DNA from 4 places in the Pantoea sp. SGAir0215 genome. Region 2 is predicted to be linked to each of the others. Evidence: predicted binding sites of a transcription regulator. Region 2 holds the regulator's gene; each other region holds the start of a gene.
The links. The regulator CRP, encoded in region 2, controls carbon source genes, mostly activating them, when cyclic AMP is high. The targets are predictions, from matches to a motif close to ATGTGANNNNNNTCACAT.

Region 1 (7,952 bases), 650 kb from region 2:
CCTGCTGTCCCAGCCGATCACCGGGGTTACGGAGCGGACAGTCACGCATGGATAAACAGCCGCAGCCAATGCAGCCATCCAGGTCGTTACGCAGGCGCGTCAGGGTTTCGATGCGCTTATCCAGTTCATCCCGCCAGTGCTGCGTCAGATTGCCCCAGTCCTGCGCAGACATGCGTTTATCCGCAGGCATGTTTTCCAGACTGTCGCTGACGCTGGCGAGCGGAATGCCGATGCGCTGGGCGATTTTAATGATCGCCACACGGCGCAGGACATCACGGCTGTAGCGCCGCTGATTGCCGGGATTGCGCGTGCTGGAAATCAGCCCTTTGCTTTCATAAAAATGCAGCGCTGATACGGCCACGCCGCTTCGCCGCGCGACTTCCCCCGGTGTCAGCACCGGTTTTGGATAATTGCGATCTTTTTTCATCTGGCACTTTACCTCAAGTTAACTTGAGGAATTATACTCCTTTCCCATCAGAACAACACCCGCCCTGACGACGTCACGCCCCCTGCAGGCTGATTATCAGCCTCACAAACTGCGGCATGCACGGTGACGGGGACATTCACCAGAAGGATGAGGCCATGATACAAGAAGAGATCATTCATTCACTGACCCACTGGATTGACCAGAACCTGGATAAAAGCCTGTCAATCGATGAGGTGGCCGCGAAGTCCGGTTATTCGAAATGGCACCTGCAACGTATGTTCCGTAGCGTAACGAAACAGACGTTGGGTGGTTATATCCGCGAACGCCGGCTGACGCTGGCCGCAGAAGCCCTGCGTCAGACGCAGCGTCCGGTATTCGATATTGCGATGCAGTATGGCTACGATTCGCAGCAGACCTTCTCACGGGTTTTTCGCCGCCAGTTTTCCCAGACGCCTACGGCGTATCGTCACTATATGCGTCGCCAGGCGGTTCAGCGTCCACGCCTGCTGAGCTTTGACTGTGGGGAAACGATGAGCAGCTTTACGCAGCGTACAACGGGTGAATGTTGTCCGCTTAATTAACAGCCCGCGTGCGCCCGATCGGGCGCACGGCTTTATCCCCTCTTTTTTACCCTTCCGCTGGCTTGACACTGCGCTGACAAATCAAACAAATTCTGTACAAAAATTGAGAACCAGATGATATAATGTGACCCACATCACATTATGACGTTTGTTGCCGACGAAAGAGCCCCACCTGACAGACTTTTCCGCCGACGTGATGTTCGCAGACAGTCAGGCGTCCTTTCCGATTTTGAGGTCAAAATTGATGGCTACCCTAACCACCAGTTTTCTTGTTATGCGCTGGGAATTGCTGAGCGCTGTAATGATGTTTTTCGCCAGTACACTGAAAACCCGCCTTCGCCAGGACAGCCATCATGTCATGGCCTTTCTCTGTGGCGGCGTGGGCGTTGGTCTGTCGTGCTGGTTTGTGACCGGTTTAATGGGCATCACGCTAAGCATGGAAAACGTGCACCATTTTTTGAGCGTCTCTAAAGAAGTGTTCATTGACATGATGAGCCGTGCGCCTGCGAACTGGCCAATGCCCTGAATGACCAATAAAAAACCCCGCAAAGCGGGGTTTTTTATATTGCTGTGTAAAGTCAAATTTTCTTCAACATGACAGGAATGGCGACATCCTGTACGTCAACGTCCGGTCTCTGCGTTCCGCGACGTTCCTGAATCCACATTTCACCCATCATCTTGTCTAAGCCACGATCCAGTCCGGTTACCATGCCTGCGCCAGGCGTAAACGTCAGTTCACCAAAATAGATGTGCTGGTCGTGGATATACCAGTCGACTCGCACGTAGTCAAAGTCACTGGCCAGCGTTTTGCTCAGGGCTAGTGCCCGCTCCAGTGAGGGCATGATCGGGGAAACATCCAGGCCGGTATCGCGAATTTTATGGTAAGCCTCGGAGAGGTTATTAACGTAAAAATTCATCGAAAGCTGAGGCTGACAGCGGTTGTAGATGACCTGAAGAACATACTCAAAATTGCCATCGCGCTTATTGAACATATGAAACTTGTAATCAACCGGCGCGCTTTTACCGTCACCAATATACTGCTCAACCAGAATACGTGGCTTGATATAGCGATAGTGGATCTCACGCGCTTCGTTGGCGAAATCGGTTTTTAACCACGAATAGCAGTTATGAATGATTTGCTGCTTACGAAGCGCATCCGGTTCTTCCAGCACGATCTCTACCATGTTTGAAGCATGATTCGGTTTGATAACCGTGCCCTGCCAGCGCGTAAGATCATTCAACGTGGTGGGATCGGTGGTGTCGTGGAGCAACGGAATCAGATAGTCATTACCAATCTTTTCCGCAATATAGTCGCGCACCGAATACTTATCGGACAGGCGCGCATACAGCTGATAATCACCATGGATAAACTTGCGATACAGCACTTTTTCGTTGAAGACCTTGGGCTCACGCAGATTCGGGAGCTTTCTGAACTTGCGGAAGTAATAAATACGGTCCTGATAAGTCCAGGGCATCTTCTTAATAAAGTACTGCAAACTTCTTCTGAGCTCTTGCTTCAACCTGAGCATATTTGACCTCATTTGTAGGTTTTGTAGTTAAGTGAGGAAACCTGAATTTTTTGAATCACGCCGCGTTTAAAGAAGTAATTCATGACGGTGAGGGACAGGAGCTCAGACAGAAAAACGCTCCAGGCGGCCCCCATGATGCCGTAGCCCTGAATTAGCCACCAGGAAAGCGGGATGCTGATGAGCACCAGACAAATGATTTTCTTCAGTAAATAATCAAAGCCCCCTTCTTTCACCATAAAACGGTACGCGACGGTTCCCATTGCCGAAAAACTGGTCGCCAGGGATAACAGCGTGATGAGGTTGCCTGACTGCCTGTAGGCCGGGCCATATAACGCCACAATAATGTGCTCACCCCACAACGCGACGATAAACAACATCAACAGCGACACGGCCATCACGTAGCCATTGAGCCGGGCCGTCAGCCTGACGGCTTCGTCTCCACGCGCACGAAAAATCTCGCTGAAACAGGAGGTAATCAGCGCCACGGGAATAAAAATCCAGGACGCGGCAATCGTATTGGCAGCAGCAAATAAACCCAGCTCGCGCGCCGAGGCGATGCCGGCCAAAAACATCTGCGCGGTTTTGACCTGGACAGAAATAAAAATGCTGGAAATGGCCAATGGCAAGCCCGCATACAGCAGATAACGCAAATACAGGGTGCGTGTTTCCCGCGGGGGAAATTGCTCCTGATGCTGTTGGTAAAAGCAGTAGCGTTTAATGACATACGGCACCAGCGTTACCGTGATAACTGACAATGTCAGCCACAGCGGATTCAGGCGTAGCCAGGCAATAGTGAAACTCAACGCAAAACTCACCAGCATGCCGACGGCATTCGCCACGGTATTCAGCTTTGATGCAAGACGTGCATTGTTATAAACGCTAAACGTATCCTGCGTGACAAAAACAGAGGCAACAAATGAAGCCAGCGCAAATGCCAAGAAATTTTCCTGCATGTTGTACCAGACCCAAATTAACACTGGTGCCGAGGTAATAAGTAATAAAACCATACGCAAAGTACGTGCAATACGCATTAAGCGCAAACCTTTGGTGGCATTTTTGCTGACACGTTTAAACAAAATAGTTTCAGTGCCAAATAGGGCTATGGTTTGCACCATGGCAAATAACGATGTTGAAAACGCCATCTGCCCAAATAGGGTTGGGCCAAAGGATTTAGCCACGTAAGACGTCACGAAAATGACGCCAAAAACGGAGATAATCTTTTCAGACATCATCCAGGCGGCATTAGACATTACGCTAAATTTCATCGACTGTTCCTTAGTAATACTCAACATCTACCGCTTCGGCACGCCCATCCGTGGGCGAATTAATAAGCGCTTAAATTTCAAAGCGAAATGATAATCATCAAGCCAACCCGGCTCGAAAATGAGAATCCGATTATATTTTAATGAAAGAATTCAGGAGAATTCTGATTATATCTGGCACGAATGCCGACTACTGGAAACGATTTCAAAATGAAATCATTAATGTTAACAAAAACCGTCATTCCTGAATAAAACGGATGCGGAGGCGTCAACCAGCCAAGTTACAGTCATTTTTTATCTTTGGGGTGCGATGAATTTATATCAAAAAACCCATACCAGGAAGGCGCGGCATCCCGATCAGAATAAAATAAGATTTATCCCATGATGATATTTATTCTAAATATCTTAATTTAACCCACGTAATTTAACGTCCGTATTTAAACACGGCATTCCACACACTTTTACAGTACCAAAGGTTAATAAAGTAATCCTCATCCATTAATTGATAAGAAAGGTAAGAGCATTTATGAGAAAGTCACGATATAGCGAAGATCAAATCACAAATGCCATTAAAGCTTCTGAATCGGGCGTTAAGGTTAAAGAGATTTGTGAAGAGCTTGGCATCTCTGAGGCAACCTTCTATAGCTGGAAGAAGAAGTTTTCTGGGTTAGCCTCGGAAGAAGGCAGAAAAATCAAGGAGCTGGAAGAAAAGGTTCAGTTACTGACGCGCGAACTGCACGCACTTCATTCCGACAAGGAGATGCTGCAAAGCGTTCTGAAGAACTTCTTTACTACGCACGAGAAGCGTCAGGCCGTCAACTTCCTGCAGGACACATTCGATGTCGGCACCCGCCGCAGCTGCCGTTTGCTGGATATTAGCCGTAGTGTTTACCATTACCCAACGGGATCAGAAAACCGTTAATACTGAGAGCATTGCTTTTGATAGCTACCTCGCTGAGATTTGTTCTTACCAGAAGAGATGAAGAGCATTTAACAGGACATTAGGATGGCGCGCCTCGCCCAGTCCGTAATTAATGAATGGATTTGCGGTTACGCTTCCTTTTTTGCGGTAAAATTGATTTACAACAGCAAAAGTCTCTCAATCTACACCACTTTTATCCCCCCAGTCTCATTTCGGTGAGACTGGACCTTCCTTTTTTTTCATTAGCTCGTCTAAAAGAAACTGCCGCTGTTCCACTTTTTCGTTTAATCCCAGTAATCATATTTTGATTTCTCCGTACATTTCCTTAGCACCGACTGGTCCTGAGAAATGTTTTGCCGATCGTCGGATTATGCGTAATCGCATAAAAAGATAAAAATGGCCCAGAATAATCTCAGATTAACAGTTTATTGATACTTAACACTTTCATCCGGTAGCACACAATTGATAACTATTTCTGCCTGCTATTGATGTCTGCTGTTAAACAGTAAATATAAGCGAAGCGCAGTCTGATTCTGCTGAAATTAAGGCTGCCTGAAGTAAAAGGTGGTTTCTGATAAGGATTTCTCTTAGCCAAACGGTATGTTTTCCCCGTTTTTTAAACATAAAAGCTGGGTGCGGGTTAGCGCTTTACCTTCATCTGTCCGCTTTTTGAGGAATAAACGCGCTTTACCCAGCCATTTTCTGGCTATTTATTGAACAATATGTGCGATTATCTTGCTGTTAAGGGGGCGGAAGCCGCCTGTGTGGATAAATACGGCATGGCTGAGTGGCGGTTTTGAGGAAGATTTAAACCCGGCAGATTACCGAGGCGGCTTTATTTCGCCGTTTTACACCTCGGTATAATCCGAAAAAGCGTGAATATCACTCCCAGTAATTATTCATTATCCGGGACGTTCAGATGATTTCCTGTTCAGGGCGGTCACGCGGGGTTGTGGCTTGATGCGCATCGCCCAAATCACGCCAACGATCAGGCAAACAATACCGATCATTGTCAGAACAGGTGGCCAGTGTTGATACCAGATAAACGTCCATAGCAAGCCAAAGAGAATCTCAAAGACGATGAGTGGCCCCATCAATACGGTAGGCAGTCGCTGGCTGGCCGCATTCCAGCATAACGTTCCGGCCCATGAGCACAGCAGGCCAATCGTCAGCATTAATGCAATAAACACCAAAGGCCGGGGGCCGAAAGGCAGCGCAAAATCAGGCTGTTGCCACGCCAGCTGTATGCTGACCAGCGCATACATGATAAGTGCCAGCGGTAAGGTCACAATGCCCTGCGCGGTGGCCCAGGTCGCGGCCTTGAGCTGAGGATGGTTGCGTAACCAGCGCGCATTGCGCAACGGATACCAGGTCCAGCACACCACCGCCATCACCGCCAGGGCAATGCCGGTCAGATAACGCTGGCCGTTGGGCGTTGCCCCCTGGAGTTGCCATTCCGCCGCATTAACGCAAACCAGGCCTGCGCCCGTCACCAGCAGTGCCGGGATAAGCCGTCGCCATGAGAGCCGTCCTTCAAGATGGCCATAACAGAGGTTTGCAGTGACAGCGATGACGATCGGTAAGGTACCAATGATCATCGTGGAGACCGGAGCCCCCGTTCGCTGAATCGCATTGGCGAGAAACGCGTAATAGAAGAGATTGCCAACCAGCGACAGCTTTAATGCTTCCCGCCAGTGGGCGGCGCTCAGTTGGCGCAGTCGGAAACGATCGTGCCAGGCAAGCGGCAACGCAACCAGGCCAAACGCGACATAGCGCCCGGCTGACTGCAACGCGCCCGGATAATCCGGGACGATGACCGGTCCAACAAAAATCAGCCCCCACATAATGCCTGCGGCAAGGGCAAACATTATTCCTGTCAACATGGCTTTTTCCTGTCTGTCTTTTTGCTTCAGTGTGAACCAAACAGGTAAGCATGCCTTGTAGCAAATTGCGGTCAGGACCTGTGTGGCGCGATCTGCTTTTGATAGCGGCCCGGTGTAATGCCGTAACGTTGGGTAAACGCACGGGTCAGATGCGCCTGATCGGTCAAGCCTACCGCTGCCGCGACGCTGGCTATGGCCTCACCCCTGGCGAGCATCTGTTTGGCTTCATAAAGCCGGTAAGCCATTAACATTTGCTGGGGCGTGACATGGAAATGATCGCGGAAGGCGCGTAAAAAATGCCACGGTGATAACGACGCTAATGCCGCCAGTGTGTCCAGCCTGACCGGCTCCCCAAGATGGGCGCGCAGGTAGTCGCGCACGTCATCAAAACGGTGTCTGGCATCGACTTTACGCGCTGAGGCCATACGGGCCTGTGGACGGATGCGCACCAGCAGGTCTGACAGCAGGCTATAACGCGCCAGGGCCGTATCGGCCTGCCATAGCGCCGCCAGACACTGCGACACAGGCTGCGCAAGTCGCACGTCCGTTCGCAGTGCATCCCCGAACCACCAGCCACGGTCGCCACTCAGCTCATCCATACAGTCGGGCTGGATGTAGATCATTTGATAACGCCAGCCCGTTTCGCAGGCCGATTCCCCGGTGTGCAGCTCATCAGGATTCATCATGACCAGAGAATGTACAGGGGCAGTGTAGTGCGTACCGCGGTAACGGAAGCGCTGTGCCCCGGCCTCGATGGTGCCGATGCCAAAGGCTTCGTGCGTATGCGGAGCAAAGGCATAACGGGAAATATGCGCCTGGTAAAGTTCCACGCCCGGCAGTTCAGGCAACTGCCGAAACAGCGCACGATCTTTTTCACAGGGAAAAACAGCTGGAACGCCTTCCACGTTATCGCTCCTTATCCGGTTGGCAGAATGTGCAAGCATGCCGTTAAAAGGGGATGAAATGCAAAGATTGTCATCCCCGGTTGAATACATGACACTGCGTAACAGGTGTATTGACGAGGAAACATCATGCAGCGTGTTGTAATGGTAGTTGATATGCAAAATGGCGTATTTACCACGCCGCGTTTCGATCGGGCTGGCCGGGTCAGGCAGATTAACCGCCTCATCGAACAGGCTGATCTTACGCTGTTTATTCAGCATAGCGAAGGCGACATGGTGCCAGGCAGCCAGGCCTTTGCGCTGTTACCCGAGATGGCTCAACCCCGGAATGCGCACTTTATTACCAAGACAGCCTGCGACAGTTTCTGGCGGACGTCTCTGGCCTCACTGCTGAGTGAGCTGGCTATTCATGAGTTTGTTATTTGTGGGTGTGCCACTGATTACTG
Region 2 (7,952 bases):
CGGGCCTGCGTGTCCCGGAAGACCTTGCCGTCGTGGGGTTTGACGGCATTCCCTTTACCAGCAGCCTGAATCCACCGTTAACCACCATCGAACAGCCCATGTATCAACTGGGCGCGCGCAGCGTGCAGCTGTTGCTGAAAAAAATTCGCCAGCCGCACGCGCCGGTTGTTCGCGAAGTGTTGCCCTGGACGCGCCTGGAGCGCGCATCCAGCTAAGCTCAGTGCCAGATCAGCAATACGCAGGCCGCCGTTAACAGCCCCATGCTCAGGTTAAAGCGTTTCCAGGCGCGGGGACTACGTAAAATACGGCCGATCATCGCACCAAAGCCCATCCAGATAACGCCTGCAACCAGATTGACCATAACCATGCCAAGACTGATTAACAGGACAGAATGGCGATAGCCCGCACCGGCCAGACTAAAACTGGCGACGGCACCCAGCGCCATGAGCCAGGCTTTGGGGTTGATCAGTTGTAATAAGCCTCCCTGCCAGAACGGCATAGGTGCGACAGGCGCCGCATCGGTTTCCAGTTTCTCATAGGCTGCGGTGGCAATCTTCCAGGCCAGCCACAGCAGGTAAAGGCTACCGGCAATTTTCAGGATGAGATGCAGGGAGGGATAAAGCAGTATCAATCCACCCACGCCAAACGCTACCAGCAGCAGCATTAGCTGCATGCCGATCATAATGCCGATCATCAACGGGAGGGTGCGCAAAAAACCAAAATTGGCCCCCGAGGCGGTGAGTAACATATTATTAGGTCCGGGTGTAATCGCCGCGACCCAAAGAAAGCCTAATAATGATAAAAACAGACTGAGTTCCATTAACCCGGGTTCTCCTCCCTTAGTGAAAACTTATCGAAGCTAACAGTGTGATATGGAACAGACAAGCCTTTACAACATGAAATTTTCGGGCCCTGACGACGCGGCGTTCATTCCCCTGCCCGGTCTGGGCAACCCGCACCTGCAAACCATTCTGCCGCGGTTGATACGGCGGACGAAAAGGTTAACGCCACACTGGCAGCGGCTGGATTTACCTGACGGTGACTTTGTTGATTTGGCCTGGAGTGAAGATCCTCAGTTTGCCCGGCATAAACCGCGCGTGGTGCTGTTTCATGGCCTGGAAGGAAGTTTCCACAGTCCCTATATTCATGGCCTGATGCTGCAGTGCAAACAGCGTGGCTGGCTGGCGGTAGTAATGCACTTTCGCGGCTGCAGCGGTGAGCCGAACCGTCTGAACCGGATATACCACTCCGGTGAAACCGAGGATGCGCGTTTTTTCCTGCACTGGCTGACGACGCGCTGGGGCCGGGTACCCACAACTGCTGTCGGCTTCTCGCTGGGCGGGAATATGCTCGGTTGCCTGTTAGGCCAGCAAGGTGATGAAGCCCTGATCGACGCGGGCGTGATTGTGTCTGCGCCCCTGATGCTGGAACCCTGCAGCGCCCGACTGGAGCGCGGCTTTTCACAGGTTTATCAGCGTTACCTGTTAAGCCAGTTAAAAAAGAATGCCCAGCGTAAACTGCGGGCCTGGCCCGACACGTTGCCGGTGAACCTCATTCAGCTTAACGCCCTGCGCCGTCTGCGGGACTTTGACGACGCGATCACGGCCCGGGCGCATGGTTTTGCCGACGCCACGGATTATTACCGTCGCGCCAGCGCTATGCCGCGACTTAAGTTCGTGACAAAACCGCTGCTCATCATCCATGCAAAAGATGACCCGTTCATGAGCGATGAGGTGATCCCGCAGCCTGCGCAATTATCTGCCACTATTACCTATCAGCTGACACAGCAGGGTGGGCATGTTGGTTTCGTCAGTGGCACCCTGCGTCAGCCTCGGTTGTGGCTGGAGCAGCGCGTGCCACAGTGGATTTCCTCTTATCTGGATAACTGATTCTGTGATTATTCCCTGGGAACAGGTTTCCCCCGAAACCCTTGAAAATCTTATCGAAGCGTTTGTTTTGCGTGAAGGCACGGATTACGGCGAGCAGGAGCTCAGCCTGACGGAAAAAGTCGCCGATGTGCGTCGTCAGCTGGAGCACGGCGAGGTCGTTCTGGTATGGTCGGAACTGCACGAGTCGGTCAACATCATGCGCAAAAGCGAGTTTCGTGGCTGATGCAACGAACGGAAAATCGTGCTAACAATGCTCATCGCCCGACGTCACAGGGACTTCAACTATGTCTGCACGCCATCCGATTATCGCGGTAACGGGCTCCAGCGGTGCGGGAACCACCACCACCAGTCTGGCGTTCCGTAAAATTTTTCAGCAACTCGGTTTGCACGCTGCCGAACTGGAAGGGGACAGTTTTCACCGCTTTACCCGCCCCGAAATGGACATGGCTATCCGAAAAGCGCGCGATCTGGGGCGACATATCAGCTACTTTGGCCCGGAGGCGAATGATTTTGGCCTGCTGGAGCAAACGTTCGTCGAATACGGCGAACACGGTAAGGGCCAGTCGCGTAAGTATCTGCACACCTATGATGAAGCCGTTCCCTGGAACCAGGTTCCCGGCACCTTCACGCCCTGGCAACCGTTACCTCCGGATACGGATGTGCTGTTTTATGAAGGCTTGCACGGCGGCGTGGTGACTGCACAACACAATGTGGCGGAAAAAGTCGATTTGCTGGTCGGCGTCGTGCCCATCGTCAACCTGGAGTGGATTCAGAAACTGGTGCGCGATACCAGCGAGCGTGGCCATTCACGCGAAGCGGTGATGGATTCGGTAGTGCGTTCCATGGAAGATTACATCAATTTCATTACGCCGCAGTTTTCACGAACCCATATTAACTTTCAGCGCGTCCCCACGGTGGATACCTCTAATCCCTTTGCCGCGCGCACCATCCCTTCGCTGGATGAAAGCTTTGTGGTTATCCACTTTCAGGGGCTGGAAGACATTGATTTTCCCTATCTGCTGGCCATGCTGCAGGGATCGTTTATTTCCAATATCAACACGTTGGTGGTACCCGGCGGCAAAATGGGACTGGCGATGGAGTTAATTATGGCGCCGTTAGTAAAACGGCTCATGGAAGGGAAACGGATTGAATAACCACAGAGGCCAGCCTGGCCTCTGTGAGATTACAGCGCAATCACTTCGTAGCTGTGGGTAATGTTGACGCCTTTGCCTAACATGATGGCGACAGAGCAATATTTTTCCGCGGACAGATCGACAGCGCGTGCCACGGCTTTATCCGAAAGTGCGTTGCCGCTGACGATAAAATGCAGATTGATATGGGTAAAGATGCGGGGGGCTTCTTCCCGACGTTCAGACGATAGTTTCACTTCGCAATCAACCACATCGTTGCGGCCTTTTTGCAAAATTGACACAACGTCAATGGCGCTGCATCCCCCTGCCGCCATCAGCACCATCTCCATAGGGCTCGGCGCTTTATCGCCAGAATTGCCATCCATCAGTACCTGATGGCCGGACGATGATTCCCCCAGGAATGTTAACCCTTCAACCCATTTGACGCGTGCCTGCATAATTTTGACCTCAGAATACCCTGTTTTGGCTCAGCGTACGCTTTTGCCTGGGAAACAGCAATCCAGAGAAAACGCCATCTTGCTGAAGCGAGACAACACAAGACAGTCGACGTAAGCTGTGCTACAAACAGAGCTGAAAATATTTTTCGTCATCCGAAGACGAAGCCGGGAAGAATGATGCGCACTGCGCCGAATGCAGCCCGAATAATTTCCTGAATGGAAAGACGCTTAACGCTTACATCGCCTGGCAGGGAAACAGAGCCCTGTATTTTGGGCACGATTACAACAGAGGATAATAGCGAATGGTTCTCGGCAAACCGCAAACAGACCCTACACTTGAATGGTTCCTGTCCCATTGCCATATTCACAAGTATCCATCCAAAAGTACGCTCATTCATCAAGGTGAAAAGGCGGAAACGCTTTACTACATCGTTAAAGGTTCCGTTGCGGTACTGATTAAGGATGAAGAAGGCAAGGAGATGATTCTGTCCTATCTGAATCAGGGCGACTTTATTGGTGAGCTTGGCCTGTTCGAAGAAGGTCAGGAGCGCAGCGCCTGGGTACGTGCGAAAACCGCGTGCGAAGTGGCAGAGATTTCCTACAAAAAATTCCGTCAGCTGATTCAGGTGAATCCGGACATCCTCATGCGCCTCTCCTCGCAAATGGCGCGCCGTCTGCAGGTCACATCGGAAAAAGTGGGCAACCTCGCGTTCCTTGATGTCACCGGTCGCATTGCGCAGACGTTGCTCAACCTGGCGAAACAGCCGGATGCCATGACGCATCCTGACGGCATGCAAATCAAAATTACGCGTCAGGAAATTGGCCAAATCGTGGGATGTTCACGTGAAACCGTGGGACGTATTTTGAAGATGCTGGAAGACCAGAATCTGATCTCCGCACACGGCAAAACAATTGTTGTTTACGGCACGCGCTAAGCTTTATTCTTCACGGCATAATGGCAACGTTATGCCGTGAATTATTTGCGTTGAGCCGATGTGGCGAAGAATAATTTATCACCCTGAAGTTAACTATGCCCTGCGCCAGACACTGGTGTTGTGTCTCCCCGTCGCGCTCGGCTGGCTGTTTGGCGATCTGCAAAAAGGATTGCTATTCTCATTGGTGCCTGCCTGCTGCAATATTGCCGGTCTGGATACGCCCCACAAACGTTTCTTTAAACGCCTGATTGTCGGCGGCAGCCTGTTTGCCCTGGGTAGCTTACTGATGCAGTGGCTTCTGTTTAAAGACGTGCCCTTACCGCTTATTCTTTTCGCCCTGCCTTTGCTGCTGGGCGTGACAGGTGAAATCAGCCCACTGCACGCACGGTTACTCCCTGCCACACTGATCGCAGCGATATTTACCACCAGCCTGATTGGCCGCATGCCCATTTACGTACCGCCCCTGCTCTACATCGGCGGTACGCTGTGGTATGGCCTGTTTAACTGGTTCTGGTTTTGGCTGTGGAAAGAGCAGCCAATGCGTGAAAGCCTGAGTCTGATTTACCGCGAACTGGCGAACTATTGTGACGCCAAGTACACCTTGCTGACGCAACTTACCGATCCGGAGAAGGCGCTACCACCGTTGCTGGCGCGGCAGCAAAAAGCAATCGACCTCATCAACACCTGTTATCAGCAGATGCATATGCTGTCCGCCAGCCGCGATCACAGTCATAAGCGACTGACCCGCGCTTTTCAGGTCGCACTGGATTTACAGGAACACATTTCTGTCAGCCTGCATCAGCCAGAAGAAGTGCAAAAACTGGTAGAACAAAGCCATGCAGAGGCCGTGATTCGCTGGAATGCGAAAACCATTTCCGCCCGTTTACGTGAGCTGGCAGACAACATCCTGTACCACCAACTGTCCAGTCGCTTTGATATGGACAAGCAGCTGGGGGCACTGGAAAAAATCGCCCGTCAGCACCCGGACAATCCGGTAGGAAATTTTTGCCTTTATCACTTCAGCCGCATCGCACGGGTACTGCGTACACAAAAGCCCCTTTATCAGCGTGATTTGATGGCGGATCGCCAGCGCCGTTTACCGCTTCTGCCCGCACTCAGAAGCTATCTCTCGCTGCGCTCATCTGCCCTGCGCACGGCCGGACGTTTTTCTGTGATGCTGATGCTGGGTAGCGGGCTGGCGCTGTTCTTTTCGATTCCCAAACCCTACTGGATTCTGATGACCATTATGTTTGTCAGCCAGAGTAACTACAGCGCCACACGGGTGCGTATTCAGCACCGTGCGCTGGGCACCTTTGCCGGGCTGGTGATTGCGGCAGCCTCGCTGCGGCTGGATGTCCCTGAACCGCTGGTGTTGAGCATCATGCTGGTGATTACCTTTATCAGCTATCGCTTTACCCGCCAGTTTTACGGCTGGTCGATGGTGGGATTCACGGTCACCGCAGTATATACCCTGCAACTTCTGTCACTTAACGGCGCACAATTCTTACTGCCGCGCCTGCTGGATACCCTGATGGGCTGCCTGATTGCGTTTGGCGGAACGTTATGGCTTTGGCCGCAATGGCAAAGTGCCCTGCTACGACAAAACGCACATGATGTGCTTGAGGCTTTCCAGGACGCGTTACGCATGTTGCTTGGTCCGGAACAGTCTCCCGAGGTACTCGCCTATCAGCGCGTTAACGTTAATCAGGCCCACAATGCAGTCTTTAACTCACTAAATCAGGCGATGCAGGAGCCGGGGTTTAACGCACGCTATTTACAGGATATGCGTTTATGGGTCACGCACAGCCAGTTTATCGTTGAGCACATCAACGCCATGACGATTCTGGCACGCGAACATACCATGCTGCCGCCTACGCTGGCGGAGCACTATCTGCAATGGTGTGAAATTGCGCTGCAGCGTTGCCAGCAGCGGCTTGAATATGACGGCGAAAGTTCGCAAACCGATCTGTTACAGGGAATTGAAGATATCAACGAGGGACCGGTCACAGTACTGGAGCAGCACATCAGGCGCATTCTGGATCATCTTAAGGTGATGCACACGATCTCATCGCTGGCGTGGAACCAGCGACCGCATCATGGTCGCTGGCTGATTCGTAGTCTGGGTCGAAAATAACTCAGGCAGCCAGGACTTTCCCGACCGCTTTGGCAAAGCGCGCCATGCCTTCTTCAATATCGGCGGGTTCAATAATCAGTGAAGGGGCAAAACGCATCACATCCGTACCAGCCACCAGCACCATAACGCCTTCAGCCGCGGCGGCATTTAGGATATCGCGTGATTTTCCGGCATGTTGCGGCTTCAGGGCCGCGCCTACCAGTAAGCCTTTGCCGCGAATATCGCTAAACAGATCGTAACGGGCATCAATCGCCTTGAGTGCCTCGACAAACTGCTGGCGACGGGATTCCACGCCGTTCAGCACGTCTGGCGTATTGATCAGATCCAGCGCGGTTTCAGCAATCGCACAGGCCAGCGGATTGCCACCATAGGTGGTGCCATGTACGCCAGGAGCCATCGTTGACGCCACCTCCTCGGTGGTCAGCATCGCGCTGACAGGAAAACCACCGCCCAGCGCTTTCGCCGAAGTCAGAATGTCTGGCGTGACGCCGTAGTGCTCATAAGCAAACAGCTTACCGCTGCGCCCCATACCGCTCTGAACTTCATCCAGCACCAGCAACGCCTGATGTTTATCGCAGAGCTCACGCAGCCCCTGCATAAATTCTGGCGTGGCCGGCATGACGCCACCTTCACCCTGAATGGGCTCAACGACAATCGCACAGGTGTGGTCGTCGATAACGGCTTTCACTGCCGCCAAATCGTTGAATGGCACATGCACAATGTCAGCGGGTTTCGGGCCAAAACCGTCGGAATATTTTGGCTGGCCGCCTACCGTGACCGTAAACAGCGTCCGGCCATGAAAGGCATTATGGAAGGCAATAATTTTGCTTTTAAACGGGCTATGACGTTTACAGGCATAATAACGCGCCAGCTTAAACGCGGCCTCGTTGGCTTCTGCGCCGGAGTTGGCAAAAAACACTCTGTCCGCGAAGGTGGCGTTAATCAGTTTGCTGGCCAGGCGCAAAGCCGGTTCATTGGTGAACACATTGCTGGTGTGCCACAGGGTTTCGCCCTGTTTCTTCAGGGTTTCAATCAGCGCCGGGTGACAATGGCCCAGCGCGGTGACGGCAATCCCACCCGAGAAGTCGATATACTCTTTACCCTGCTGATCCCACACCCGGCTTCCTTTGCCTTTTACCGGTACAAACTGCGCAGGTGCATAAACAGGCAAAATAACCTGATCGAACGTTTCCCGTGTTACCGCAATGTTTTCCGCTGCCATTGACAACCTCGCAAACTGATGAGTTGATTCGTGATGAAATAATAATCATGAAATATGCATAAAAAATCACTTAAAGGCAAACACAACTTTACTGTTGCAGGAAATTAGCGAGCAGTTGATGTCCCTGTTCGCTGAGGATACTTTCAGGATGAAACTGCACGCCTTCCAGTGCCAGCGTTTTATG
Region 3 (7,952 bases), 390 kb from region 2:
GTGGACCGCGTTCTGCGGCGTTCTGCTACTGTCCGGAAACCGCTTTTTCCCGTCCCGGTGATAAGGTAAGGCCATAATCGCGTCAGGAAGCATGAGCAGCATTACACTGGTGTGCCTGGCCGGGGTTTACTATGCGGAGCGGGGCCTGTGTCTTCGCACGAAAGAGGATGGCGTAAAAATGCAATCTTTGGAAAGCAACACTGAATACTATGATGCGTGTTTTACCACCTGCGATCTCAGCGAACGGGTGCTCACGCAGGCGCATTTTGAAGACTGTGAATTTACGCACGTTAACTTTACCTCGGCGCGCTTTTCAGCCTGTAAATTCATTAACTGCGTCTTTACGCACTGTAACCTCAGTCTGGTCGATCCGTCCGGCACCCGCTTCTTTGGCGTTCACTTTAACGACTGCAAGCTGACCGGCATGGACTGGACGAAAGCCTGGTGGCCTGATTTTTACCTGGACCATGAATTGCACTTTTCAACGTGTATCCTGACCAGCGGATCGTTTTTTGGTCTGCGGCTACACGGCGTGAAAATGGAAGGATGCAAACTGATCGAGGTGGATTTCAGAGAGTGTGATTTAACGGGTGCCACGCTGACCGAGTGTGACATGACGGGCAGCCTGTTTCATCACACCGTGCTGCGCGGGGCCGATCTGACGGAATCCTGGCATTACGCCATCAACATCTTTAACAACACAGTCGAAAAAGCCCGCTTTTCGCGGCTGGAGGCGGTTTGCCTGCTGGAAAGTCTGGGCATTGAGCTGGTGGATTAACCCGCTGGCGAGGCGGCGGGATGAATACCGTAAAGACGGGAGAAAACCCGGCGTCATTTCCCCCGCGTTGACTTCACCAGTAGCCATCTGCTGCACAGTGAACCGCTGTTTGCCGGTGGCGCGACTTTCTCTTCCGTCCGCTGTAGGCCAATAGCGCAAAATATTGTATGCTATGCCGCCTTAAAGTTGACCAGGTAACCGGAATCACGCCAATGTAACTTTGCGCTCATCCCGCGACGACAGAAAGTCGCATCTGGCACCGTTTACTCGCCGGTAAAATTCTGCCGGCCACCGTGATTTATCTGCTGCGCCTGAGAGTGCGTGGCTACGTTGAGAAGAATTCACTCATGTCTAATCCCTTTTTAGAAGAGGTGGCACGCCGCCGCACCTTCGCGATTATCTCGCACCCGGATGCCGGTAAAACTACCATCACCGAAAAAGTTCTGCTGTTCGGACAGGCTATCCAGACCGCCGGTACGGTAAAAGGCCGTGGCTCTAACCAGCACGCAAAATCCGACTGGATGGAGATGGAAAAGCAGCGTGGTATTTCGATTACTACCTCCGTTATGCAGTTTCCCTATCGTGACAGCCTGGTAAACCTGCTGGATACACCGGGACACGAAGACTTCTCCGAGGATACCTATCGTACGCTGACGGCGGTCGACTGCTGCCTGATGGTGATCGATGCGGCGAAAGGCGTCGAGGATCGTACCCGTAAGCTGATGGAAGTAACCCGTCTGCGCGATACGCCGATCCTGACCTTTATGAACAAACTTGACCGTGATATCCGCGATCCGATGGAGTTGCTGGATGAAGTGGAAAGTGAGCTAAAAATTGCCTGCGCGCCCATCACCTGGCCGATTGGCTGCGGCAAGCTGTTTAAAGGCGTTTACCATCTCTACAAGGACGAAACCTACCTGTATCAGACCGGCAAAGGTCACACGATTCAGGAAGTCCGCATCGTTAAGGGCCTGAACAACCCTGACCTCGATGCGGCCGTCGGGGAAGAGCTGGCCTCGCAGCTGCGTGACGAGCTGGAGCTGGTGCAGGGCGCATCACACGAGTTTGAACTGGACGCGTTTCTCAGCGGTCAGCTGTCGCCGGTGTTCTTCGGAACCGCACTGGGTAACTTCGGCGTAGATCATATGCTGGATGGCCTGGTGGCGTGGGCGCCGCGCCCTATGCCGCGCCAGACCGATACCCGCACCGTTGAAGCCAAAGAAGAGAAATTCACGGGCTTCGTGTTTAAAATTCAGGCCAACATGGACCCGAAACACCGTGACCGCGTGGCCTTTATGCGCGTCGTGTCGGGGCGTTATGAAAAAGGCATGAAGCTGCGTCAGGTCCGTACCGGCAAAGATGTAGTGATTTCGGATGCGTTGACCTTTATGGCGGGCGACCGTTCGCATGTGGAAGAAGCCTATCCGGGCGACATTATCGGCCTGCATAACCACGGCACCATTCAGATCGGCGACACCTTTACGCAGGGTGAAAACATGAAGTTTACCGGGATTCCGAACTTCGCCCCCGAACTGTTCCGCCGTATCCGCCTGCGCGATCCGCTTAAGCAGAAACAGCTGCTGAAAGGATTAGTCCAGCTGTCGGAAGAGGGGGCAGTGCAGGTGTTCCGCCCGGTGCATAACAACGACCTGATTGTCGGTGCGGTCGGTGTGCTGCAGTTTGACGTGGTGGTGGCGCGCCTGAAGAGCGAATACAACGTCGAAGCCATCTATGAGGCGATTAACGTGTCGACGGCGCGCTGGGTTGAATGCAAAGACGCCAAAAAATTTGAAGATTTCCAGCGTAAAAACGAGGTCAACCTCGCGCTGGATGGCGGCGATAATCTGACCTATATCGCCCCAACAATGGTGAACCTGAACATCACTCAGGAGCGCTATCCTGAAGTCATTTTCCGCAAAACCCGCGAGCACTAATCGCGTTTTCCGGGCCATTCTCCCTGGGAATGGCCCGGTTTCCCACGATACAGAACCCTCCTAAAACACGCTTTTTCCTCGCTTTTGACGCACGATCAACCAGTTACCCGAGCAAAGTGCCAAATCCCGACTATCCTTATTTCATCGGACGGTTAAAGAGACTTATTTCTCCATGCGTCCTGTGCCGCAGTAGCGTTGTTTGCTGCTCTTGCGCCCACAGTCTGGGGCGAATTAACAGATAGAAGGATGATATCGATGCACACAACTAAGCTTACTAAAACATTAATGGCTGCAATGGTAGGTACCGCACTGTTAAGCGGAAACGTCTTTGCAGAAGAGTCCGCGTCTCAGAAAGCGTCACAAACCGCTGACAGCGCGGGCGCGAAAATCGACAGCTCAATGAAGAAAGTCGGTGGCTTTATGGACGACAGCGCGGTGACCGCGAAAGCGAAAGCGGCGCTGGTGGATGACGACTCGATTAAGAGCACCGATATTTCGGTCAAAACCCACAACGGCGTTGTGACGCTGAGCGGTTTCGTGACTTCACAAGACCAGGCGGAAAAAGCCGTGGCCGTGGTGAAGAAAGTGGAAGGCGTGAAATCCGTTAGTGACAAGCTGCACGTAAAAGACGTGAAAAAGCAGTCCATGAAAGGTTATGCCGGTGACGCTGCCACAACCAGCGAAATTAAAGCTAAGCTATTAGCAGATGACAAGGTTCCTTCACGTAACGTGAAAGTTGAAACCACCGACGGTGTGGTACAGCTCTCAGGTGAAGTGGCGAACCAGGCGCAGTCCGATCGTGCCGAGAGCATCGCGAAAGCTATCGAAGGCGTAAAAAGTGTTAAAAACGACCTGAAGGTCAAGTCTTAACATGACTCCGTGCGGCCTCTGTCCGGGCCGCACAAATAAGAATACCCATCCTGGGATGAAACAAGCAGTTCAATATTAAAAATGGTTAAGGAGAGGCTTATGTTTCGTTGGGGCATTATTTTTCTGGTGATTGCACTGATCGCCGCTGCATTAGGTTTTGGTGGCCTGGCCGGTACCGCAGCATGGGCAGCGAAAGTCGTGTTCGTGGTGGGTATTATTCTGTTCCTCATCAGCTTGTTTACTGGCCGTAAAAAGCTATAGCGATGACCCAGACAGGTTAACGCTGGCATAGTCAGCGTTAAACGGAGACCAGTTATTTGTCGCGAAAGGTAGTGTGAAGCAAAGGATGCTTCATATTCGCAACGAAGTGTTAAAAAGCGCAACGCTAATAGCACAATTAATGGACACTCTGGCTGGTTCTCCGTGCTAGTATCGACCCACAATTAACTCCCTGCATTCTCTTCATTCGTATTTCGGGATCCCACTCTGAGGTCGGTACATTGGGTATACGTATTCCCGTGACGCTCGGGGCCATTGAACCCCTTGCACTCACACCGTTTAAAGCCAACAAAATTGCCTTAGTGTGCGAGGGCGGCGGCCAGCGCGGCATTTTCACAGCAGGCGTTCTGGATGAGTTCCAGCGGGCAAAATTCAATCCCTTTCAGTTGCTGTTAGGCTCTTCTGCTGGTGCGCAGAACCTTTCCGCTTATATCTGCGGCCAGCCGGGCTATGCACGTCGGGTGATTACCCGCTATACCACCAGTAAGCTGTTCTTTGACCCCGTGCGTTTCCTGCGCGGCGGTAATCTTATCGATCTCGACTGGTTAATTGATATCACCCGCAGCGAATTTCCACTGGCCATGACCAGCGCAGAAACCTTGTTTGCTTCGGGGCGGCAATTTTACATGTGCGCCTGTCGCAGTGATGATTATGCCCCCAGTTACTTTGCCCCCACAGCCAGTAACTGGCTGGATATTATTAAGGCTTCCAGCGCCATTCCGGGCTTTTACCGTTTGGGCGTGGATCTGGAGGGCATAAGCTATCTGGATGGCGGCGTCAGCGATGCGATTCCCGTGCGCGAAGCGGCAAAACGCGGGGCCGATACCATTGTGGTCATCCGTACCGTGCCGTCGCAGATGTTCGATGTGCCCCGTTGGGTGACCCGTATGGAACGCTGGTTCAGCGGCGGGGCGCTGCAGCCGATGATCAAGATTCTGCACCATCACGAGCAGACCTATCGCGAAACCCAGCAGTTTATTGAAAAGCCGCCGGGTGATTTACGTATCATCGAAATCTTCCCGCCGCGCGTGTTAGCCAGTAACGCACTGGGCAGTCGTATTGCCGCGTTGAATCAGGATTACCATCTGGGGCGCCGCTGTGGTCGCTACTTTATTGCCACGCTGGGGCAATGGCTGAGCGATGCCGAGCCCCACACAGGGCTGGATATTGTGGTCCCTTCTGCGCCGGTGGCAAATGAGCCGGGGGATATCGCTCCGGTCATCCCGCTGACCGGCAACGATGGCACTTATGGCGAGGGTCCGCTGACATGAGGTTCGTTGATACCCACTGTCACTTTGATTTTCCGCCGTTTGTGGACGCGGCCGACGTCAGTCTGCGCCAGGCTGCGGACGCGGGCGTAGAAAAAATTATTGTGCCATCGGTCGAGGCAGGGCGCTTTGACCTTGTTTGCCAGTTAGCCCGGCAGCACCGCGCGTTATATGCCGCACTCGGCCTGCATCCGATTGTGACGGAGCAGCACGATGAGCAGCACCTCGCTCAGCTTGAAAGCCTGTTACAACAGCGGCCCCCAAAGCTGGTGGCCCTCGGTGAGATCGGCCTGGATCTGTATCGGGACGATCCGCAGTTTGATAAGCAAACCTTTTTCCTGGATGCGCAACTGAAGCTGGCGAAACGTTACGATCTGCCGGTGATCCTGCATTCGCGCCGCACGCACGATCAGCTGGCACTGCATCTGCGTCGGCAGGCTGTGCCACGGCGCGGCGTCGTACATGGTTTTGCCGGTAGCCTGCAGCAGGCGCAGGCGTTTATTAAGCTCGGCTATGCGATTGGCGTAGGCGGCACGATTACATATCCCCGCGCCAGTAAAACCCGGCAGACGATTGCCCGTTTACCGCTCTCGTCGCTGCTGCTGGAAACCGATGCGCCTGATATGCCGCTGAACGGCTACCAGGGCCAGCCAAACCGACCCGAGCGCGCCGTTTTAGTCTGGCAGGTGTTGTGTGAACTGCGTGACGAGCCGCCCGCCGAAATCGCCGACGCGTTATGGCACAACAGTCATGCGCTGTTTTCGCTTGCATAATCCCCGCCGTCACATCGTGTTTTGGTGAAATGTTATAATAGTAACATCCCTGTGGCTGAATTATACTGGCTTCCTTGCGCCATACCTTGCATATAATCTAAATTTTCGCTGAGTGTTTGCAGCCGTTTCATACTTTTATGTGATTTTGTGCACACAAAATGGCCGTTATCATTGTTAATATTATCACATTCAAGGGTGGGCGAACGTTTACCCGATGTTCTGGAGATCACCATGACCGATATTAAACAGCAGGCCCTGCGCGCCCTGAAACTGATGGATTTAACCACGCTGAACGAGGATGACACCGACGAGAAAGTGATCGCGCTCTGTCATCAGGCGAAATCTCCGGTGGGTAACACCGCTGCCATCTGTATTTATCCGCGTTTCATTCCCGTGGCGCGTAAAACGCTGCGTGAGCAGGGCACGCCTGACGTGCGCATTGCCACCGTAACCAACTTCCCTCATGGCAATGACGATATTGAGATTGCGCTGGCCGAAACCCGTGCCGCCATCGCTTACGGCGCTGATGAAGTGGATGTGGTTTTCCCTTATCGCGCGCTGATGGCAGGCAATGCGCAGGTCGGCTTTGATCTGGTCAAGGCCTGCAAAACCGCCTGTGCGGAAGCCGGCGTTTTACTGAAGGTTATTATCGAAACCGGCGAACTGAAGCAGGAAGCGCTGATTCGTCAGGCCTCTGAAATTGCGATTGATGCCGGGGCTGACTTCATCAAAACCTCAACCGGTAAAGTGCCGGTCAACGCCACGCCGGAAGTGGCGCAGATCATGATGAGCGTCATTCGCGACAAAGGTGTGAAAGCGCAGGTTGGCTTCAAACCGGCAGGCGGCGTTCGCACCGCTGAAGATGCCGCTGTCTATCTGCAGCTGGCGGATGACACGCTGGGTGCCGACTGGGCCGATGCCCGCCATTTCCGTTTTGGTGCCTCCAGCCTGCTGGCAAATCTGCTCAACACGCTTGGGCACAGCAGCGACACCAGCAAGTCGGGTTACTGATTCATCCGGGCGGCTCACGGCCGCCTCTTCTCCTCTTTCCCTGACGTAAGGGGGCGACATTGTACCTCGCACAAGAAATCATTCGAAAAAAACGTGACGGCCAGGCGCTGACTGAAGACGAAATTCGTTTCTTCATCAACGGGGTGCGCGATAACAGCGTGTCCGAAGGGCAAATTGCCGCACTGGCAATGACCATCTATTTCCACGATATGTCACTGCCGGAGCGCGTTGCGCTGACCATGGCGATGCGGGATTCCGGCACCGTCCTGAACTGGGCTTCACTGAATCTGAACGGGCCGGTGGTCGACAAGCACTCCACGGGCGGCGTGGGCGATGTGACCTCGCTGATGCTCGGACCCATGGTGGCGGCCTGTGGCGGCTATATCCCGATGATCTCCGGACGCGGACTGGGCCATACCGGCGGTACGCTGGATAAGCTGGAGGCGATTCCCGGTTTTGACATTTTCCCCAGCGATGACCATTTCCGCCAGACCATCAAACAGGTTGGTGTGGCCATCATCGGGCAAACTAACTCGCTGGCACCGGCGGATAAACGTTTTTACGCGACCCGCGATATCACCGCCACCGTGGATTCCATTCCGCTGATTACCGCTTCGATCCTGGCGAAAAAACTGGCCGAAGGCCTGGATGCGCTGGTGATGGATGTCAAAGTCGGCTCCGGCGCCTTTATGCCGACCTGGGAAGCCTCTGAGAGTCTGGCGCAGGCCATTGTGGGCGTGGCGAATGGCGCGGGCTGCCGTACCACGGCGCTGCTAACAGATATGAATCAGGTCCTGGCTTCTTCGGCGGGCAATGCCCTGGAAGTGCGCGAAGCCGTGCGCTTCCTGACGGGTGAGCAGCGCAATCCGCGCCTGCTGGACGTGACGCTGGCCCTGTGCAGCGAAATGCTGATTTCCGGCAAACTGGCGGCTAACGAAACCGACGCCCGTGAACAACTTCTCGCCGTGCTGGATAACGGCAAAGCCGCAGAGGTATTTGCCCGCATGGTGGCAGCACAACGTGGCCCAACCGATTTCGT
Region 4 (7,952 bases), 1.8 Mb from region 2:
CTGCTCAAGAATCGATGGCCAGACTTTAACGACTTTAAAGCGTGTAATGTCCCCGCCAAAGTCATGCAGACGTTTGGCGGCCCAGGGCGACATAATGGTGCCAAGGTAGCGACGCGGTACGCCGTACTCTTTTTCCAGAATGTTAGCGTCTTCCTGCGGGTTGAACAGGCACAGCGGATGGTCGTTGACCGGACTGCGTTCGCCGTCGGCGCTGAGCACGTAGATAGGGACGCGTTGCATCAGGGATTTCAGGCGCTCAGCCAGGGAGGACTTACCGCCACCCACCGGACCCAGTAAATAGAGAATCTGCTTCTTCTCTTCAAGGCCTTGCGCTGCGTGTTTCAAATAGGACACGATCTGCTCAATCGCTTCCTCCATACCGTAAAACTCTTCGAACGCTGGGTAACGTCCCATAACCCGGTTAGAAAAGATTCTGGAAAGGCGTGGCTCCTGGGCAGTGTCGACCATTACTGGCTCACCAATAGCCATTAAGAGTCGCTCTGCTGCGTTGGCGTATGCACTGCGATCCTGTTTACAGATAGTCAGAAATTCCTGCAGTGTGAACTCTTCGTCCTTGGCAGCTTCATAACGCTGACGATAGTGATCGAATATATTCATAGCGATGCCCGTCCTTTCGTTTTTAGCACAGGTAAAGGAGCAATAATCAGTGCTCGTACAGCTCCCGGAAGATATTAATCTGTTTACTACAGCAACCCTTATGCCAACCTGATCGTTCTTATCGGGATACACAACTTTTATGGTTACTTGGTAAGTACAAAAACTCGGGTATTAAGTTTAACTGTAGAAGGCATTCTGGAAATTTCATCATAGATTTTTGATTAGTGAGCCACATATCAATAACAAAATCATTTTGTTGCGAAACGTTTTTCCTCAGTTAACCCCCGTTCTGTGATGCCTTCAACCCGGTTATGCCACATTCTGCGGCAAACGCGGTAGATGATTTTGATATAAGGTTAATTCAGTCTGTAAAAAGCGTTAGACTCTATGTGTGATTGTTATATTTATGGAATGAATAAATTGTGAACCAATTCAAACTTAACGTGCTTATTGCACTTATCCCTTGTTATTTTCTGGGCCAGTCAGTACAAGCCGCACCTTTATCACTCGGTGCATCAGTGATTTATGCGCAGTCACCTTATCGCGGTGGACAGGACCGCTATTTGCCTGTTCCCATCATCAATTACGAAGGGGAAAAATTCTGGTTTAACACCCTGCAGGGTGGCTATTACGTGTGGAAAGACCCACAGGATCAGCTCTCTCTGTCGCTGTTGGGTTCGCCGCAGCAATACGACCCGGATGACAACGATCTGGGGGATATGAAGGGGCTGGATAAGCGCCGAATGACGTTGATGGGCGGGGTGACTTACCGGCACACGGATGACTGGGGCATCATACGGACCTCATTGTTAGGCGATGTGCTTAACAACAGCAACGGTATCGTCTGGGATTTGACCTATCTTTACCGTTTCAGCTTTGGCGACTTTACCTTTACGCCGGGAATTGGTGCATTGTGGAACAGCGCGAATCAAAACCGCTACTACTATGGCGTATCGGGTAACGAAAGCGATCGGACCGGAATTCGTCGTTATCATCCGGATGACAGCTGGTCGCCTTATGTGGAAATGAACGCCAGCTACAGCATTACCCCGCAGTGGAATGCCAGTCTTTCAGGGCGTTACACCCGCTTTGCCAGCGAAATCAAAGACAGTCCGATGGTTGATAAAAGCGGACAGTTTACGGTCTGGACAGGCGTCAGCTATACCTTCTGATGCGGTGCACCCCGGGAGTGCAGGCTGTGCGCTCTCAGGGTGCATATGCCCTCATTCAGTGCAGGAGAACCCGATGACAAAATATATCGATATTGCAGGTCAGCGTCAGATTCCGGCAATCGGTCTTGGCACCTGGTATATGGGGGAAGATCCCGCCAGCCGGCAACAGGAAATCAGTGCGCTTCAGGCAGGGCTGGATGCCGGTTTGCGGCTGGTGGATACCGCTGAAATGTATGCAGAGGGTGGCGCCGAAGAAGTGGTAGGCGATGCCCTGAAGGGACGGCGTGATGAGGCCCTGCTGGTATCGAAAGTTTATCCATGGAATGCCGGAAAACAGGATGCCATCGCCGCCTGCGAGGCCAGCCTGCGTCGTCTGCAAACGGATCGAATTGATTTGTATCTTTTGCACTGGCGCGGCAGTGTGCCACTCGACGAAACCATCAGCGCGATGCAGACCTTGCAGCAGCAGGGCAAAATTCGTGCGTGGGGTGTTTCAAACTTCGACAGCGAGGACATGGACGCCCTGTGGGCCGAAACGGGTGGCGAAAATTGTGCCACCAATCAGGTGCTTTATCATCTGGGTTCCCGCGGTATTGAATACGATTTGCTACCGCTCTGTCGCCAGCGCGCGATGCCCGTCATGGCGTATTGTCCCTTGGCACAGGCCGGTCGGTTACGCAGTCAGCTGTTTACCGACCCCGCTCTGAACGCAATTGCCCGCCAAAAAGGCATCACCGTGGCACAGCTTCTGCTGGCCTGGGCGATTCGGGATGGCGATGTCCTTGCCATCCCTAAAGCCAGTTCACTGGTACATGTTCGTGAAAATGCGGCTGCGCTGGACATTACCCTGAGCGAGGAGGACTGTCTCAGACTCGACAGGGCTTTTCCGCCGCCACAACACAAACTGCCGCTGGATGTGGTCTGAACGCGCTTCAGGCCTTATTTTTCAAACGTATTGTCGTCGCCAGTCGGGCAGGCTTGTCGCCTGCACTGCGCAACGGTTTGCTGATGCGCGCGGTTTCAACACACACCATCGTTTTATAACCCTCATTTGGCATGTCCGCCATGCTACACGACAGCGCCACACCGGGATTCCACGTGACAACGTCACTATGGTGATGGTGGTACACTTCAATTTGCCGTTTTCCAGCCAGATCGTTGATAACTGAACAGTCTTTTGGCGCAGTGAAGATACGATCCACGCGCTCGGTAAAGCGCTGTTTACCCTCGCTCTGACCCGGCTGGTTATCTTTGACCTTGTCGATGTAATGTTCACCCAGTCCGGTGACCTCAACGCTCGCACTGTCCGCCACGTTAAAATAGCTGTGTAGCGCGGCTGTCGATTCATAATCACCGTAGGCTTCCAGCTCAATTTCGCAATGCTGGCCCAGACGGAAGCGGGCGATAAGGGTAAAGTCATGCGGCCACAGCTTCAGCGTTTGTGGGGTACTTTCCAGCACAAATGTCAGCAGCACGCCGTCTTCGTTTTCATCATGCGCAGAGAGCGTCCATGACTGATTTCGGGCAAAGCCATGGGCAGGCTCTCCTGCCGGTCCAAACCAGGGCCAGCAAATCGGTACACCGCCGCGAATCGCCTTACCAGGCAGGAAAGGGCTCTTATCGCTCAGCCAGATGACGGGCTTCTCACCGCTCGGTTGCCAGGCAATCAGATGCGCGCCCTGTAAGGTTACGGCCGCCCGTACACGCGGATGGCTGACAATGATAACCGGGAGTTCACCCACCTGACGTTGCGACAGATAAGGCGTGATTTGTTTAACCACGGGAAGGGAAAAGAGTTTGTCTTGCATGCCTGACTCCATAGTGAAGGGATCAAAAAAAGGGTGACCGAAGTCACCCTTATTGTCTCGTGTCTGGCTGCCTTATTTAGCAGCAACCAGCGCAATCAGGTCGAGAACTTTGTTTGAATAACCGGTTTCGTTATCGTACCAGGAAACCAGTTTAACAAAGTTGTCATTCAGCGCGATACCGGCTTTGGCATCGAATACTGAGGTCAGGACTTCGCCGTTGAAGTCGGTAGAAACAACGTCATCTTCAACGTAGCCCAGCACGTCTTTCATCTCGCCTTCAGCCGCGGCTTTGATAGCGGCACAAATTTCTTTGTAAGACGCAGCTTTTTCCAGACGAACGGTCAGGTCAACAACAGAAACGTTAGGCGTAGGTACGCGGAATGCCATACCGGTCAGTTTGCCGTTCAGTTCTGGCAACACTTTACCTACCGCTTTAGCGGCGCCGGTAGAAGACGGGATGATGTTCTGTGATGCACCACGACCACCGCGCCAGTCTTTGTGAGACGGGCCATCAACGGTTTTCTGCGTTGCGGTAGTGGCGTGTACGGTGGTCATCAGGCCTTCAACGATACCAAATTTATCGTTGATGACTTTTGCCAGCGGGGCCAGGCAGTTAGTGGTACAAGAGGCGTTAGAAACGATGTCCTGGCCCTGGTATTTGTCGAAGTTAGCACCACGAACAAACATTGGGGTGTCATCTTTAGATGGACCGGTCAGAACCACTTTTTTCGCGCCAGCAGTGATGTGCTTACGTGCGGTTTCGTCGGTCAGGAAGATACCGGTTGCTTCAGCAACGACGTCAACGCCCACTTCGCCCCACTTCAGGTTAGCCGGATCTTTCTCAGCGGTAACACGGATTTTCTTACCGTTAACAACCAGAGCGCCGTCCTGTACTTCAACGGTGCCGTCAAAACGGCCGTGAGTAGAGTCGTACTTCAGCATGTACGCCATGTAGTCAGCGTCCAGCAGGTCGTTGATAGCAACGATTTCGATGTCAGAGCGCTGTTGAGCAGCACGGAAAACGATGCGACCGATACGGCCAAAACCGTTGATACCTACTTTGATAGTCATATATTCCACCAGCTAGTTGTTAGTGAATAAAAGGTTGGCTGTAAAATTACAAAAACCTTACTAGGCGTCAAGCGGAATCGTGTCAATTGTTGCGACAGGTCAATCCACCGAACAGGAATTATTTGACGCGCAACCGCTTGCGCGCTTCCGCGAACATCGTGCTCTGTTGAAACCTTCGCCGAATATATAGGGATATGCCAGAGAAAAGGTGATCAAAATCACAAATCCACCTTGTAAGATACGGACCGAAGGGCAGAGCACAAAAAAAGACCCGACTAATGTTGATCATTTGTTAGAATACTAGTCGATTTTTTCAGAATGACATCCCGGAATTGCTCAAATGCCTAAAGAAACCGCACCCGACGCAAAAATCGCCCAGTTAACTGAGATGCAGCGCTATGTCACGCAACAGCGTGGCACGGAGCCGCCGTACAGCGGTGCGCTGCTGCATAACAAGCAGGAAGGGATTTATCACTGCCTGGTGTGCAACGCGCCCTTGTTTCTTTCAGAGACGAAATACGATTCAGGCTGTGGCTGGCCGAGTTTTTATGAGCCCGTCAGCGATGAGGCTATTCGTTATCTGGAAGATAACTCGCACGGTATGCAGCGTATTGAAATCCGTTGCGGCAACTGTGATTCTCATCTCGGCCATGTTTTCCCTGATGGGCCGCAGCCGACCGGTGAGCGTTACTGTGTGAACTCAGCCTCGCTGAACTTCACCAGTCCACAAGGCGACGAGATTAAGGGCTAACAATGAAACAGCAACTTGAAGCCATGCTTGATGCTATGACACCCGAAATTTATGAACGCCTGATGACGGCCGTTGAAACCGGAAAATGGCCGGATGGAGTGGCGCTGACGCAGCAACAGCGTGATAACAGCCTGCAGTTGGTTATGATGTGGCAGGCGCGCAATAATGATGCACCACAGCATATGACCATCGGCAAAAATGGCGAAATGGTGACCAAATCGAAAAAGCAGTTAAAAGAAGAGTTTGGTATCGAACCGGACGTCACGCGCATTCATCTGCATTAATAGCGCGGTAAGTCGCCAGTCAGCCACGCGCAGGCGGGCATCGTATGGAAGAGCAAAAAGGGCTGGCTATACGCCAGCCCTTTTTCAGATAATGACGGCGCCCTGAGCCGCCATCTGCGCCAGCGCAATGTCGCTGTCTTCTGGGTTGAGATTAACGCCACGGCAGCCTGCCGCCACGACCTCGACCTGATAACCCAGTTCAAGTGCATCCAGCACGCTGTACTTCACGCAGTAATCCGTCGCCAGGCCCAGCATGACCAGATGCGTGATATCGCGTGCGCGTAACCAATTGTCCAGTTCTGTCTTGCGTCGGTGTCCGTTGTCAAAAAAGGCGCTGTAGCTGTCTACGTCCTGATCTTGCCCTTTATGGAAAACCGCGTCGAACAGGCTGCGATTAAGTCCGGGATGAAAATCAGCCCCCGCAGAATGCTGCACGCCATGATCCGGCCACCAGATCTGTGGCAGGCCGTTGAGTTCACCGAGGGTATAGACAGGTTCGCCGGATACGGAAGCAAAACTACCGTGATCGGCTGGATGCCAGTCCTGCAGGGCTACCACGCACTCACCATTCTCATGAAAAGCACGGGCGTAGCGGTTAGCAACCTCGACCGTATGATCGCCTTCTTTGACGGCCATTGGGCCGCCGGGGCAGAAGTCGTTCTGGATGTCGATAATGATTAATGCCCGTTTCATTGCCGTTGACTCCATCTTAGTCGTCTGTCAGTTCGCCACGCAGGTTCTGCTGCATTTTGGCGCGGATCTGATCGCTGGACAGATCCTGGCTCAACAGATAGTGAAGTTTCGTCAGCGCCGCTTCAACCGTCAGATCAAAGCCGCTGATGACGCCAGCGTGCTCCAGAGCATTCCCGGTGGCGTAGCCACCCATATTGACCTTGCCAGAAATACACTGGGTCAGGTTGACGACCACAATGCCGCGTTCGCTGGCCTGCTGAAGTTCAGACAGAAACTCGGCGTTTTGCGGCGCGTTACCGACACCGTACGAGCGTAAAATCAGCGCCTTAACCGGCTGACGTAAAAAGTTACGCACGACATCTGCAGAGATGCCCGGATAAATTGTCACCACGCCAATAGGTTGCGGGGTAATGGTATGAACAATCAGCTCGCCTTTGCCCTGAGGTGCAGGCGGCGTATTAAGACGACGGATATGAATCCCGGCTTCCAGCAAGGCTGACAGGTTGGGGGACGCAAAGGCGTTGAAACCGTCCGCGTGCGCTTTAGTGGTACGGTTACCGCGATAGAGTGTGTTGTTGAAAAACAGCGTCACCTCGTTGATGGGATAATTCGCAGCGACGTAAAGGGAATTAAGCAGGTTTTGTTGGCCATCGGAACGCAGTTCGGCTAACGGAATCTGTGAGCCCGTAACGATGACCGGCTTAGCCAGATTTTCGAGCATAAACGACAGGGCAGAGGCGGTAAATGCCATGGTATCCGTGCCGTGCAGAATGACAAAACCATCATAGCGATCATAGTTCAGCCGGATATCTTCGGCGATCGACTGCCAGTCCTGCGGGGTCATGTCAGAAGAGTCAATCAGAGGCTGATACTCATGAATCGTGAAGTCAGGCATTTCCGGGCGATGGAACTCAGGCATCTTCGCCAGTTCCTGCTGCAGATGACCAGAAACCGGAATATAACCTTGAGCAGAACGTTGCATACCGATGGTACCGCCCGTGTAGGCAACGTAAATATTTTTCTTTTGCATAGGTAAACTCAGACTTGCCGTAAAACGGGCAGTATAAGGGGAACAGCAGGGAAAAGCAGCCCGACAAGCAGTCGGGCTGAGAGGTTTATCGCACTTCGCCGCAGTTCAGGCAGAAGGCATAGCGGTTTTGCGGATCGTTCAGATGGTCAAACAGGCCGGGCTGATTCTTCATCGCGCTCATCACATCGTACATGGGCGCAGGCAGCCAGGCTTTCATCGTGTCAGGCAGCACGGCCTGAACAGACGCGTTCATCTGATTCAGCATCACGTCAAGGAAGCCGGGATCTTCCTGATACCAGTCAAGCTCTGGCTGGGAAACCTTCGCCAGCTCAGCCGCTTTTTTCACCGCATCGTCAAAATCGCCCAGCGCATCGACCAGACCATTGGCTTTGGCATCGCTGCCCGTCCAGACGTGCCCCTGCGCGATGGCATCGATCTGTTCCGGTGTTTTATGGCGCGATGTCGCCACCAGTCCCACGAAGTTGTGGTAGCCGTTTTCAATGGTCAACTGCATCAGTTGCTGCA

Region 1: C1N64_RS04340 (YjcB family protein) is a predicted target of CRP. The motif match lies at 1,131-1,148, and genes of this name have one in related genera.
Region 3: deoC (deoxyribose-phosphate aldolase) is a predicted target of CRP. The motif match lies at 6,040-6,057, and genes of this name have one in related genera.
Region 4: msrB (peptide-methionine (R)-S-oxide reductase MsrB) is a predicted target of CRP. The motif match lies at 4,876-4,893, and genes of this name have one in related genera.

The regions. Positions count from the first base shown of each region.
Region 1 covers NZ_CP028031.1:901,924-909,875, reverse strand. Annotated here, with positions in the region: gene soxR (redox-sensitive transcriptional activator SoxR) at 1-427, opposite strand, end outside; gene soxS (superoxide response transcriptional regulator SoxS) at 583-1,008, shown strand; gene C1N64_RS04340 (YjcB family protein) at 1,253-1,534, shown strand; gene C1N64_RS04335 (ATP-grasp fold amidoligase family protein) at 1,587-2,537, opposite strand; gene C1N64_RS04330 (oligosaccharide flippase family protein) at 2,546-3,802, opposite strand; gene C1N64_RS04325 (transposase) at 4,326-4,721, shown strand; gene C1N64_RS04320 (DMT family transporter) at 5,624-6,604, opposite strand; gene C1N64_RS04315 (AraC family transcriptional regulator) at 6,676-7,509, opposite strand; gene C1N64_RS04310 (isochorismatase family protein) at 7,636-7,952, shown strand, end outside.
Region 2 covers NZ_CP028031.1:252,459-260,410, forward strand. Annotated here, with positions in the region: gene C1N64_RS01360 (LacI family DNA-binding transcriptional regulator) at 1-215, shown strand, start outside; gene C1N64_RS01365 (LysE family translocator) at 218-820, opposite strand; gene C1N64_RS01370 (hydrolase) at 873-1,889, shown strand; gene C1N64_RS01375 (YheU family protein) at 1,894-2,112, shown strand; gene C1N64_RS01380 (phosphoribulokinase) at 2,174-3,043, shown strand; gene C1N64_RS01385 (OsmC family protein) at 3,073-3,477, opposite strand; gene crp (cAMP-activated global transcriptional regulator CRP) at 3,780-4,412, shown strand; gene C1N64_RS01395 (YccS/YhfK family putative transporter) at 4,471-6,546, shown strand; gene C1N64_RS01400 (bifunctional acetylornithine/succinyldiaminopimelate transaminase) at 6,548-7,768, opposite strand; gene C1N64_RS01405 (aminodeoxychorismate synthase component II) at 7,857-7,952, opposite strand, start outside.
Region 3 covers NZ_CP028031.1:4,344,757-4,352,708, reverse strand. Annotated here, with positions in the region: gene C1N64_RS20355 (pentapeptide repeat-containing protein) at 179-778, shown strand; gene prfC (peptide chain release factor 3) at 1,126-2,712, shown strand; gene osmY (molecular chaperone OsmY) at 2,968-3,582, shown strand; gene C1N64_RS20340 (DUF1328 domain-containing protein) at 3,682-3,843, shown strand; gene C1N64_RS20335 (patatin-like phospholipase family protein) at 4,083-5,132, shown strand; gene C1N64_RS20330 (TatD family hydrolase) at 5,129-5,902, shown strand; gene deoC (deoxyribose-phosphate aldolase) at 6,134-6,913, shown strand; gene deoA (thymidine phosphorylase) at 6,973-7,952, shown strand, end outside.
Region 4 covers NZ_CP028031.1:2,961,473-2,969,424, reverse strand. Annotated here, with positions in the region: gene yeaG (protein kinase YeaG) at 1-618, opposite strand, end outside; gene C1N64_RS13900 (MipA/OmpV family protein) at 1,041-1,790, shown strand; gene C1N64_RS13895 (aldo/keto reductase) at 1,864-2,715, shown strand; gene C1N64_RS13890 (D-hexose-6-phosphate mutarotase) at 2,723-3,598, opposite strand; gene gapA (glyceraldehyde-3-phosphate dehydrogenase) at 3,671-4,669, opposite strand; gene msrB (peptide-methionine (R)-S-oxide reductase MsrB) at 5,010-5,420, shown strand; gene C1N64_RS13875 (YeaC family protein) at 5,423-5,704, shown strand; gene pncA (bifunctional nicotinamidase/pyrazinamidase) at 5,789-6,397, opposite strand; gene ansA (asparaginase) at 6,414-7,427, opposite strand; gene sppA (signal peptide peptidase SppA) at 7,513-7,952, opposite strand, start outside.